Regions from separate parts of the Brevibacterium samyangense genome, predicted to be linked through region 2. Evidence: predicted binding sites of a transcription regulator. Region 2 holds the regulator's gene; the other holds the start of a gene.
The links. The regulator HrcA, encoded in region 2, represses chaperone genes, less so after heat shock. The targets are predictions, from matches to a motif close to TTNGCACTCGNNNNNNNCGAGTGCNAA.
Positions count from the first base shown of each region.

Region 1: a site for HrcA is predicted at 3,158-3,184, ahead of groES (co-chaperone GroES). Genes of this name have one in related genera too.

Region 1 is NZ_BAAANO010000005.1:164,269-169,368, forward strand. Features, by position in the region: gene ABD172_RS03020 (ubiquitin-like domain-containing protein) at 1-1,130, shown strand, start outside; gene ABD172_RS03025 (AMP-binding protein) at 1,267-3,006, opposite strand; gene groES (co-chaperone GroES) at 3,437-3,730, shown strand; gene groL (chaperonin GroEL) at 3,785-5,100, shown strand, end outside.
Region 2 is NZ_BAAANO010000017.1:114,989-120,088, forward strand. Features, by position in the region: gene ABD172_RS09730 (16S rRNA (uracil(1498)-N(3))-methyltransferase) at 1-244, opposite strand, end outside; gene dnaJ (molecular chaperone DnaJ) at 241-1,362, opposite strand; gene hrcA (heat-inducible transcriptional repressor HrcA) at 1,492-2,508, opposite strand; gene ABD172_RS09745 (DUF3097 domain-containing protein) at 2,667-3,536, shown strand; gene ABD172_RS09750 (DUF4870 domain-containing protein) at 3,924-4,748, shown strand; gene hemW (radical SAM family heme chaperone HemW) at 5,007-5,100, opposite strand, start outside.

The DNA.
Region 1 (5,100 bases), on a different contig from region 2:
CTCCCATGGACATCCTTCGCAATCGCGCGGTGCAGATCGCTGCCCAGTCCGTCGTCATCGGTGGCCTCGTCGTCGGGACCGGTGCCTTCGTGGTCCTCAACAAGCCGGTGACGGTCACCGTCGACGGCGAGACCCAGGAGGTCCGGACCTTCGGCACGAGCGTCGACGAGGTCATCGCGGCCCAGGAACTCGACCTCTCGGAACGTGACCAGGTGCTGCCGGGCCGTGGCGCCTCGGTCGACCGGGGCATGGACATCGTCGTGAATACGACGAAGACCGTCGACGTCACGGTCGACGGTGTCACCACCGAGGAGACGACGACGGCGAACACCGTCGGTGCGGCCCTCGCGGACCTCGGGATCGACGCCGAGAACGCCGAGGTGTCCACGGACCTCGATGCCGCACTCGCCTCGGAGACGGTCACCGACGGAGTCTCCGCGGTCGAGGTCGTCACCCCGAAGTCGGTGAGTGTCTCCGCGGACGGGGAGACCCACAAGGTCGACGAGGCGGCCTCCACGGTGGCCGACGTCCTCGACTCCGCCGGGATCACCGTCGACAACGACGACATCGTCTCGGTCCCCCTCGACGCCCCCGCCACCGACGGCCAGAACGTGCAGGTCATGCGCGTGACCGTCGAACAGCGGACCGAGGAGGAGGCCATCGAGCATCCCGTGAAGACCGAGGAATCGGACGACATGGAGATCGGTGAGACCGAGGTGACGACCGAGGGCAAGGACGGCAAGCGCGAGGTCGTCTACGAGGTCCGCACGGTCGACGGCGAAGAAGTGTCGAAGAAGGAGCTCTCCGAGAAGGTCCTCGAGGAACCCGTCGAGGAGGTCGTCGTCGAGGGGACGAAGGACCCCATGGACATGACGACCGAGGAGATCAAGGCGATGCTCGGCGGCCCCGGCTCGCGGTGGTACGAACTCGTCAAGTGCGAGTCCACGTTCAACCCGCGTGCGGTCAACCAGCAGAACAACGCGCACTTCGGCCTCTTCCAGTTCAAGCAGGCCACCTGGGAGTCCGTCGGCGGCACGGGCAACCCGATCGATGCCTCCCCGAAGGAGCAGTTCGAACGTGCGAAGATCCTCCAGCAGAAGGCGGGCTGGGGACAGTGGGCCTGCGCCTGACGCAGCGCCGATCGCAGCCAGGGTGACGTCCGATGTCTCCGAGCGTGCAGATTTCCGTCTACGACACGGAAGAGTTCGATGAACACGGTTCGCGCGAACCGTGTTCATCGAACTCTTCCGTGCCCGGCAACCGTGCTCAGCCGATCGCGCGGGTGCGGTTCTCCCAGTGCGGCGCGCGCAGCACCTTCTTGTCGATCTTGCCGAACGGGGTGAGGGGCAGGTCCGGCACGAAGGTGACGGACTTCGGGCGGGCGTAGTTCGCGACTTTCCCCCGGGTGAACTCGCAGACCTCGAGCTCGGTGAGGGAACCGTGGGGCGCCTCGGGCGTGCCGTCGCGGGAGACGACGTACGCGTGCACCGCCTCGCCCCAGTCCTCGTGCGGGATGCCGATGACCGCCGCCTGTGCGACCTGCGGATGCGCGGTGACCGCGTCCTCGACCTCACGGGAGTACACGTTGAAGCCGCCGGAGATGATCATGTCGTTGCGGCGGTCCTTGAGGTAGAAGTACCCGTTCTCGTCGCGCACACCCATGTCGCCCGTCCGGACCCAGTCGCCGAAGAACTTCTCCGCCGTCGCCTCCGGGTTGCCGAGGTATTCGCGGAGCGCGAACGGGGTCTTCACGACGATCTCGCCGAGTTCGCCCGGCGCGAGGAAGTTCCCGTCCTCGTCCGCGACCTGCACCTGGGTGAAGAGCGTCGGATTGCCGCAGCTCGCGAGGAGCTCGGGCCGCGCGAGGTCGTGGTCGAGCTTGCCGAGCGAGGTGCAGAACTGCGGCGCCTCGGTCTGGCCGAAGAGCTGGACGAACACCCGGCCGAAGAGCCGCAGGCCCTGCTCGAGCCGGGTCGGGGACATCGGGGCGGCGCCGTACACGAGGGTGCGGAGGTCGAGCGGCGTCGTCGACGCGCGCTGATCGTGGGGTGTCGCTCCTCCTGCCGAGGCGCCCTCACCTGCCGAGGTGCCCTCGCCGGCCCCGGTGCGCCGCGCCTCGACGACGTCGAGTATCCGATAGATCATCGTCGGCACCATGAACGTCCACGTGATCCCGTCGGACTCGAGGAGGTCCACCGTCCGCTCCGCGTCGAAGCCGTCGAGGATCCGCACGTTCGCCCCACGCCCGATCCCGGCCGAGGTGAACGCGCCCGCCGAGTGCGCGAGCGGGGACATGACGAGCATGCGTTCCGAGGTCGCGATCTCCGCCTCGACGATCTGGATGTAGAGGGCGGCGGCCGAGGACGCGCGGGTGTGGGCGACGGCCTTCGGCTTCCCGGTGGTGCCGCCGGTGAAGTTGATCGTCGAGAGCCCCTGCGGATCGTGCTTCACCGATTCCCGGTGCGGCGCCGTCCCGGCGGGCGGCTGGTCGACGAGCGGGATCGCTCCGGGGAGCAACCGGCCCTCCGGATCGCGGAGCTGGACGACCGTGATGTCGCGGGTGAGGGGGTCGGCCGCGAGTTTCGGGAGGAGTTCTGCGCCGAGGTCGTGGTCGGCGACGAGGACCTTCGTGCGGGCGTACCCGAGTTGGTAGACGATCGTGTCGAGGGCCGACATGTAGTTCGCGGGGGAGCGGGTGGCGCCGAAGCGGGCGATCGCGGTCTCGAGCACCGGCCACTCGACGCGGTTGCGCGCGAACATCGAGACGACGTCCCCCGGCTGCACGCCGAGCTCGTCGAGCTGGTCCATGACCGCGTCGGACCACACGTGGAGGTCCCGGTACGTGTATTCGGAGGGCCCGTCCGTGCCGGTGGAGGAGGTACGGGCGGGGGAGGAACCGGCCGCGCTGCCGCCGGAGGCCGCGCCGGGGGTGTCGTCGCGGACCGCCACGAGGGTGGCGTAGTTGCGGAAGGCGTTCTCGTAGATCTCTGCAGGGGTGCTGAACATGCGGTATCGAACTCCATCGTTCGCCGAACAGTTGTTCGGTCAGTTTAAGCATGTTCGAGGCGTGGCGTGAGGGGTTTCGGGTGTGGGAGGGGAGCGCTGCGGGTGTGAATTCCTGGGAGTTCGTGAGATTTCTTGGGAGTTCACGCCATCATTGGCACTCGAGTTGACCGAGTGCCAACGGCGGTCCTAGTGTGGTTTTTGCACTCTCGAGGTGAGAGTGCCAACCCCCTCGGGGACGGAATGCGAGCCGCTCGGCACCCGCGACGACGAGTGGATCAGCGCCGGTCCGGGCCGTCGTGCACCCCGCCTTCACCAGCGGAGGGAGCACGGAACACGTCCCACCACCGGCCCGGCCCCGCACAGTCAGTGCTTCAGAAGCCAGTGCCCAGTCGGCAGTTGGCTCGGACTACACACGAAGGAGAGTGTCCGCATGTCGGTCTCCATCAAGCCGCTCGAGGATCGCATCGTCATCAAGCAGGTCGAGGCTGAGCAGACCACCGCTTCCGGTCTGGTCATCCCCGACACCGCCAAGGAAAAGCCGCAGGAGGGCGAAGTCGTCGCTGTGGGCCCCGGCCGCGTCGCCGAGAACGGCACCCGCATCCCGCTCGACGTCGCCGTCGGTGACAAGGTCATCTACTCCAAGTACGGCGGAACCGAGGTCAAGTACGCCGGCGCCGAGTACCTCGTGCTCTCGGCCCGCGACGTCCTCGCCGTCATCGGCTGATCACCCTTCACCCACCCGTACATCAGTACATCCGGACTTCAGGAAGTGTGAATCATGGCCAAGACCCTTTCCTTCGACGACGAGGCGCGTAAGTCCCTCGAACGCGGAGTCGACGTCCTGGCGAACACCGTCAAGGTGACGCTCGGACCCAAGGGCCGCAACGTCGTGCTCGACAAGCAGTGGGGCGCCCCCACGATCACGAACGACGGTGTGACCATCGCCCGCGAGGTCGAACTCAACGACCCGTACGAGAACCTCGGCGCTCAGCTCGCCAAGGAGGTCGCCACCAAGACGAACGACGTCGCAGGTGACGGCACCACGACCGCGACCGTTCTCGCCCAGGCACTCGTCCACGAGGGCCTGCGCAACGTCGCCGCCGGCGCTGCCCCCGCGCAGCTCAAGATCGGTATCGAGAAGGCCGTCGACGCCGTCGAGGGCCGCCTCAAGGAGATCGCGCGCGAGGTCGCCGACTCCCAGGAGATCTCCTACGTGGCCGCGCTCTCCGCGCAGTCCCCGGAGATCGGCGCCCTCATCGCCGAGGCCTTCGACAAGGTCGGCAAGGACGGCGTCATCACGATCGACGAGAGCCAGGCCGCCCAGGTCGAGCTCGAGTTCACCGAGGGCATGCAGTTCGACAAGGGCTACCTGTCCCCGTACTTCGTCACCGACGCGGATCGCCAGGAAGCCCTTCTCGAGGACCCCTACATCCTCATCAACCAGGGCAAGATCTCGAACATCCAGGATCTCCTCCCGGTGCTCGAGAAGGTCCAGCAGGCGGGCAAGCCGCTCGTCATCGTCGCCGAGGACGTCGAGGGCGAAGCGCTCTCCACGCTCGTCGTCAACAAGATCCGCGGCATCATCAACGTCGCCGCGGTGAAGGCCCCCGGCTTCGGTGACCGCCGCAAGGCGATCCTCCAGGACCTCGCCACCCTCACCGGTGGTCAGGTCGTCACCGCGGACATGGGCATGAAGCTCGACCAGGTGACCCTCGAGGATCTCGGCAGCGCACGTTCGGTGCGGATCACCAAGGACTCGACCACCGTCGTCGACGGTGCCGGTTCGGACGAGGACGTCGCTGCCCGCGTCGCCCAGATCCGCGCCGAGGTCGAGCACACCGACTCCGACTGGGACCGCGAGAAGCTCCAGGAGCGCCTCGCGAAGCTCGCCGGTGGCGTGGCCGTCATCAAGGTGGGCGCCGCGACCGAGGTGGAGCTCAAGGAGCGCAAGCACCGTGTCGAGGACGCCGTGTCCGCGACCCGTGCCGCCATCGAGGAGGGCATCGTCGCAGGTGGCGGTTCCGCTCTCGTGCACGCCGTCAAGGTGCTCGACGAGCAGGACCTCGGCCTCACCGGCGACGCCGTGACGGGTGC
Region 2 (5,100 bases):
CCTGCGTCACCGCGGTGACGGTGAGGACGAGGGAGTCCGGGGCGGCCGCCGTGAGCGTCCCGCGGACCCGCAGGCCCGCACCGTCGGTGACGTCGAGGTCCTCCCCCACCGCCATCCGGCGGACCTTCACCGCATGCGAGGCGACCTCGGCACCGAGCGCGAGCGCGGTCCCGGCGGACGGGGCCGGTGTGCCGTCGGCGGTCCGCGCGACGAGCTCGGGGGCGAGGAAGACCGGGAGGGTCATCGACCCGCGAACTTCTCGCGCAACCGGCTGAACGGGTTCCGGTGGTGGGTCTGCTCGCTCACGGTCGCGGTCGGTTCGGACTCCCCGCGGGCGGCCGCGAGCTGTTCGAGGATCTCGCGCTGCGCGGCGTCGAGCCCGGTCGGGGTCTGCACGAGGACCGTCACGAGGAGGTCGCCGCGGCTGTCACGGCGCAGGCGTTTCGCGCCGAGCCCCACGAGCTTCTTCTCCGTGCCGGACTGCGTGCCCGGTTCGATCTCGATGTCCTGGGGACCGTCGAAGGTCTCGAGCGGGACGGTGGCGCCGAGGGCCGCGGCGGTCATGGGCACCGTGATCGTCGCGCGCAGGTGGTCGCCGTCACGGGTGAACACCGGGTCGCGGGCGACGGAGATCTCGATGAAGAGGTCACCGGCGGGGCCGCCCCCACGTCCGACCTCGCCCTGCCCGGCGAGCTGGATGCGGGTGCCGTCGGAGACACCGGCCGGGATCCGGACGGTGAGTGTCTTCTCGACGCGCACCCGTCCCTCGCCGTGGCAGTTGTTGCAGGGGTCCGGGATCGTGGTGCCGAAGCCACCGCAGTTCGAGCAGGTCTGGTTCGTCACCATCTGCCCGAGGAGGGTGCGGGTCATCTGCTGGACGGAGCCGGCACCGCCGCACAGGGAACAGGTCTGGACCGTGGTACCCGGCCGGGTGCCCTCGCCGTGGCAGGTGTCGCAGGTCTCCGCGGTGACGACGTCGAGGTCGGCCTTCCCACCGAACGCCGCGGTCTCGAGGCTGATCTCGACGTCGAGGAGTGCGTCCTTGCCGCGCTGCCTGCGGGATGCCGGCTGCGGACGTCCTCCGCCCATGCCGCCGCCGAAGAAGGTCTCGAAGAGGTCGGAGAAACCGCCGAAGCCCTGGGCACCGCCGGCCTGGCCGTACTCGCCACCGCCGTTGTCGTAGTTCCGGCGCTTGACCTCGTCGGAGAGCACCTCGTACGCGACCGAGACCTGCTTGAACTCGTCCTCGTGCCCGGGGTTGACGTCCGGGTGGAGTTTGCGCGCGAGTTTGCGGTAGGCCTTCTTGATCTCGTCGGCACTGGCGTCACGGGAGACACCCAGCGTCTCGTAATGGTTGCTCACAGTCACCCTTCGTGGAGTCGTGCGTGGTGGCCCGGGGAGGTGTCCTCGGGTGGGGGTTCGGTGTTCGGGGTTCGGTGTTCGGGGTTCGGTCGGTGGTCCGGGTCCGGTCGGGGGTGTGTCCCGGAACCCTCATCCGCGCTCGGAGAGGATCACGGAGACGTACTTCGCGACGGCTCGCACCGCCGCGATCGTCGTGGGGTAGTCCATCCGCGTGGGGCCGAGCACCGCCAGACGCGCCGCCGCGCTCTCCCCACCGTAGTGCGCGGACACCACGGATGTCGTCGAGAAGGACTCGTGGGGGTTCTCACGTCCGATGCTCACGGAGACCCGGTCCGTATCGCTCGCCATCGACGTGAGGAGCTTGAGGAGCACGACCTGTTCCTCGAACGCCTCGAGGAGCGGGCCGATCTGTGAGCCGAACTCGACCCCGGACCGGGCGAGGTTCGCGGTGCCGGCCATGAGGAGGCGTTCCTGCCGGTTGCTCTTCGCGAGGTCGACGAGCACCTGCGCGATCGCCTGCGCGGGAGCGCGGAGGGCGGTCGGCACCTCGACGCCGGAGGTGGCCTCCGCGACCGCGTCGAGGCGCACCCGGTCGAGCGCGCTGTTGAAGGTGTCCCGCAGGCGGGCGGTCTCCTCCTTGTCGAGGGTGCGTCCGAGGTCGACGATCCGCTGTTCCACCTGGCCGGTGTCCGAGATGAGGACGACGAGGAGCCGGGCCGGTCCGAGACTCACGAACTCGACATGGCGCACCCGGGCACGCGTCGCCACCGGGTACTGGACGACCGCGACCTGGTGGGTGAGCTGGGCGAGGAGTCGGACGGTCCGGTCGAGCATGTCGTCGATGTCGACGGGATGCTCGATGATCCGGGCGATCGCCCGCCGCTCGGCGTTCGACAGCGGCCGCACGTCGTCGAGCCAGTCGACGAACCGACGGTAGCCCTTGTCCGTCGGGATGCGTCCGGCGGAGGTGTGCGGCTGCGCGATGAGCCCCTCGCGTTCGAGTTCGGCCATGTCGTTGCGGATCGTCGCGGAGGACACACCGAGGCGGTGGCGGTCGACGAGTGCCTTCGAGCCGACGGGCTCGTTGGTCGAGACGTAGTCCTCGACGATCGCACGCAGTACGCGCGCCTTCCGTTCGTCGTTCACGGTCCACCTCCGGTCGCTCCACCCGCAGGCGGCGGTCGTTGTCGCATGTCCTCCGACGGCCCGCACGCCTGGCACTCTCGTCGATCGAGTGCCAATTCTACGCCGGGGCCGCGTGTCACCCAAACCTCCGGGGGCGCCGCCGGTCTAGGCTCGCCCGGGTGAACTACCAGGATCCCTACGGCCGGGACGTGCTCGCCGGCCGCTCCCCGAAGGCACACCGCAGGCCCACGTCCACCGAGGTCGAGGCGCGCCGCGGTCTCGTCCTCGAGCACCATGCCACGGGGTTCGTCGGCGAGGTCCTCCGGCTCGAGAAGGCCCCCGGCGGCGTGGCGATGATCCTCGAGGACCGCCTCGGCCGGGCCCGTTCCTTCCCGCTCGGCGGCGGATACCTCATCGACGGGAAACCGGTACGCCTCGTCCGTCCGACCCCGCAGCAGCCGGCGACGGCACGGTGTCCCGGCCGGACCGCCTCGGGCTCCGTCGCCGTCCCCGGGGCGAAGGCACGAGTGGCCCGCGGTTCCCGGATCTGGGTCGAGGGCAAGCACGATGCGGAACTCGTCGAGAAGATCTGGGGTGATGACCTGCGGATCGAGGGCATCGTCGTCGAACCGCTCGGCGGACTCGACGACCTCGTACCGCAGCTCGAGGAGTTCGGGCCGGACGCGGACCACCGGGTCGGGGTGCTCGCCGACCACCTCGTGTCCGGGACGAAGGAGACGCGGATCGCACAGCAGGCGACACAGGATCCGCGTTTCCGTGGTCACGTCCACGTCATCGGCCACCCCTATGTCGACATCTGGCAGGCGGTCCGGCCCTCCGTCGTCGGTATCGCCGCGTGGCCCGAGGTGCCCCGCGGAGAGGACTGGAAGACCGGGGTGCTACGGCGCATCGGATGGCCGGCACGGGACCATCGCGACGTCGCTGCGGCATGGGCACGCATCCTCCGGAGCGTCAGGACGATCGCCGACGTCGAGCCGACCCTCTCCGGTCGGGTCGAGGAGCTCATCGACTTCGTCACCGTGGGGTGAACCGCATTCGTTTCGGTGTCACCTCGTGTTTCGGTGCCACCTCGTGTTTCGGTATCGCCGCGAATTGCACGCACCGTCCCGAGTTACCGGCAATTCGACCGCGATTCTGCGCACAATCCGGGACGGTGATTCGAACTCGGCACGAGTCCGGACGCGGCACCGCTGTCAGTAGGAGAGACCCCGAGGCGCCGCGCCCCGGGGAGGTACGGGCGACGCGAGATACGCCGCGGTTCCGATTCTGCGACCGGACCCGGCAGGTGCCGTTCAGGTCGGTCGACTAGCGTGGTGGACGAGTGGTGCGCGGAAAGCGAGCTGCCGTCGCGACGGGCGACCGTCGGTGCCGGCGACCGATCACCGGCACCGGACGACCACGTGGAAGGACATCCCATGTCACAGACTCCCCAGGACCCCCAGCAGGGCTACGGCAGCGGGCAGGGCTACGGCAGTGGCCCCGGCCGCCCGATGCCCCCGACCTACGGCACGCAGCAGCCCGGACAGCCCGGCGGCCCGTACGGTTCGCAGGGCCGGAATGCTTCGCAGGGCCAGAACTCCTCGCAGGGCCCGTATGCTCAGGGCCAGTACGGCTCGCAGCCCCGGTCCTACGGATCCCAGCCGCAGCAGGGAGCCCAGCAGTACGGTTCCCAGGGTCAGTACGGTTCCCAGCCGCAGTCCTACGGATCACCGCAGTCCGGCCGACCGTACGCCCAGCAGGCACAGTATGCCCAGCAGGGTCACGGCCAGCAAGCGCAGTACGCGCAGGCCGGATACGCGCAGGCCGGGTACGCGCAGGCCGGGTACGGCGTTCCCGCCGGTCCCGCGACGACACTTCCCGCCCAGGCGTTCGGACCTGGCTCCGAAGCGTACTGGCGTGCGAGCGAATCCGACCGTCAGGCAGCGATGTGGACTCACATCGGCGCGATCTTCATCGGCTGGCTCATGCCGCTCATCATGTTTCTCATGAAGAAGGACGAGTCGCCGTTCGTGCGTGAGCACGCCCGCCAGGCACTCAACTGCACGATCATCATGTCGATCGTCTCCTACGGAATCGCGATCGTGAGCATGATCCTCATGTTCGTCCTCATTGGGATGATCACGGTGTGGCTCGCCTTCGTCCCGGCCGTCGTACTGCTCGTGTTCCTCATCCAGGCCGCGATCGCCGCGAGCAACGGCCAGGGCTACCTCTTCAAGTTCACCCCGAACTGGGTGAAGTGAGGCCCTGAACGGCGCTCTCACTCTCCGGAGGCCTCTCCGGCAGCACTCCAGGGCTCCGGCAGCACTGTCGCAGGAACTCAGAAGCCCCGACTCCCTCCGAGGAGCCGGGGCTTCCGGCGTTCTCGCTCGCGCGGCCCGGACGACCGGAATGACCACGGTTTCGCCGTGGGAAATCGAATCGCCTTCCCTTTCGCGAGGTGCAAACCGATTCGGTTCCTCTCAGCAGAACCGTTGGCCTCTCACAGTCCGGAGCGCGACTCAGGCGATGAGATCGGTGAGGCGGCGGACCATGTGGTCCGCGAGGAGGCGGCCGGAGAGGGTGGGTTCGAACCATCCGGCGGCCAGCGCCTCG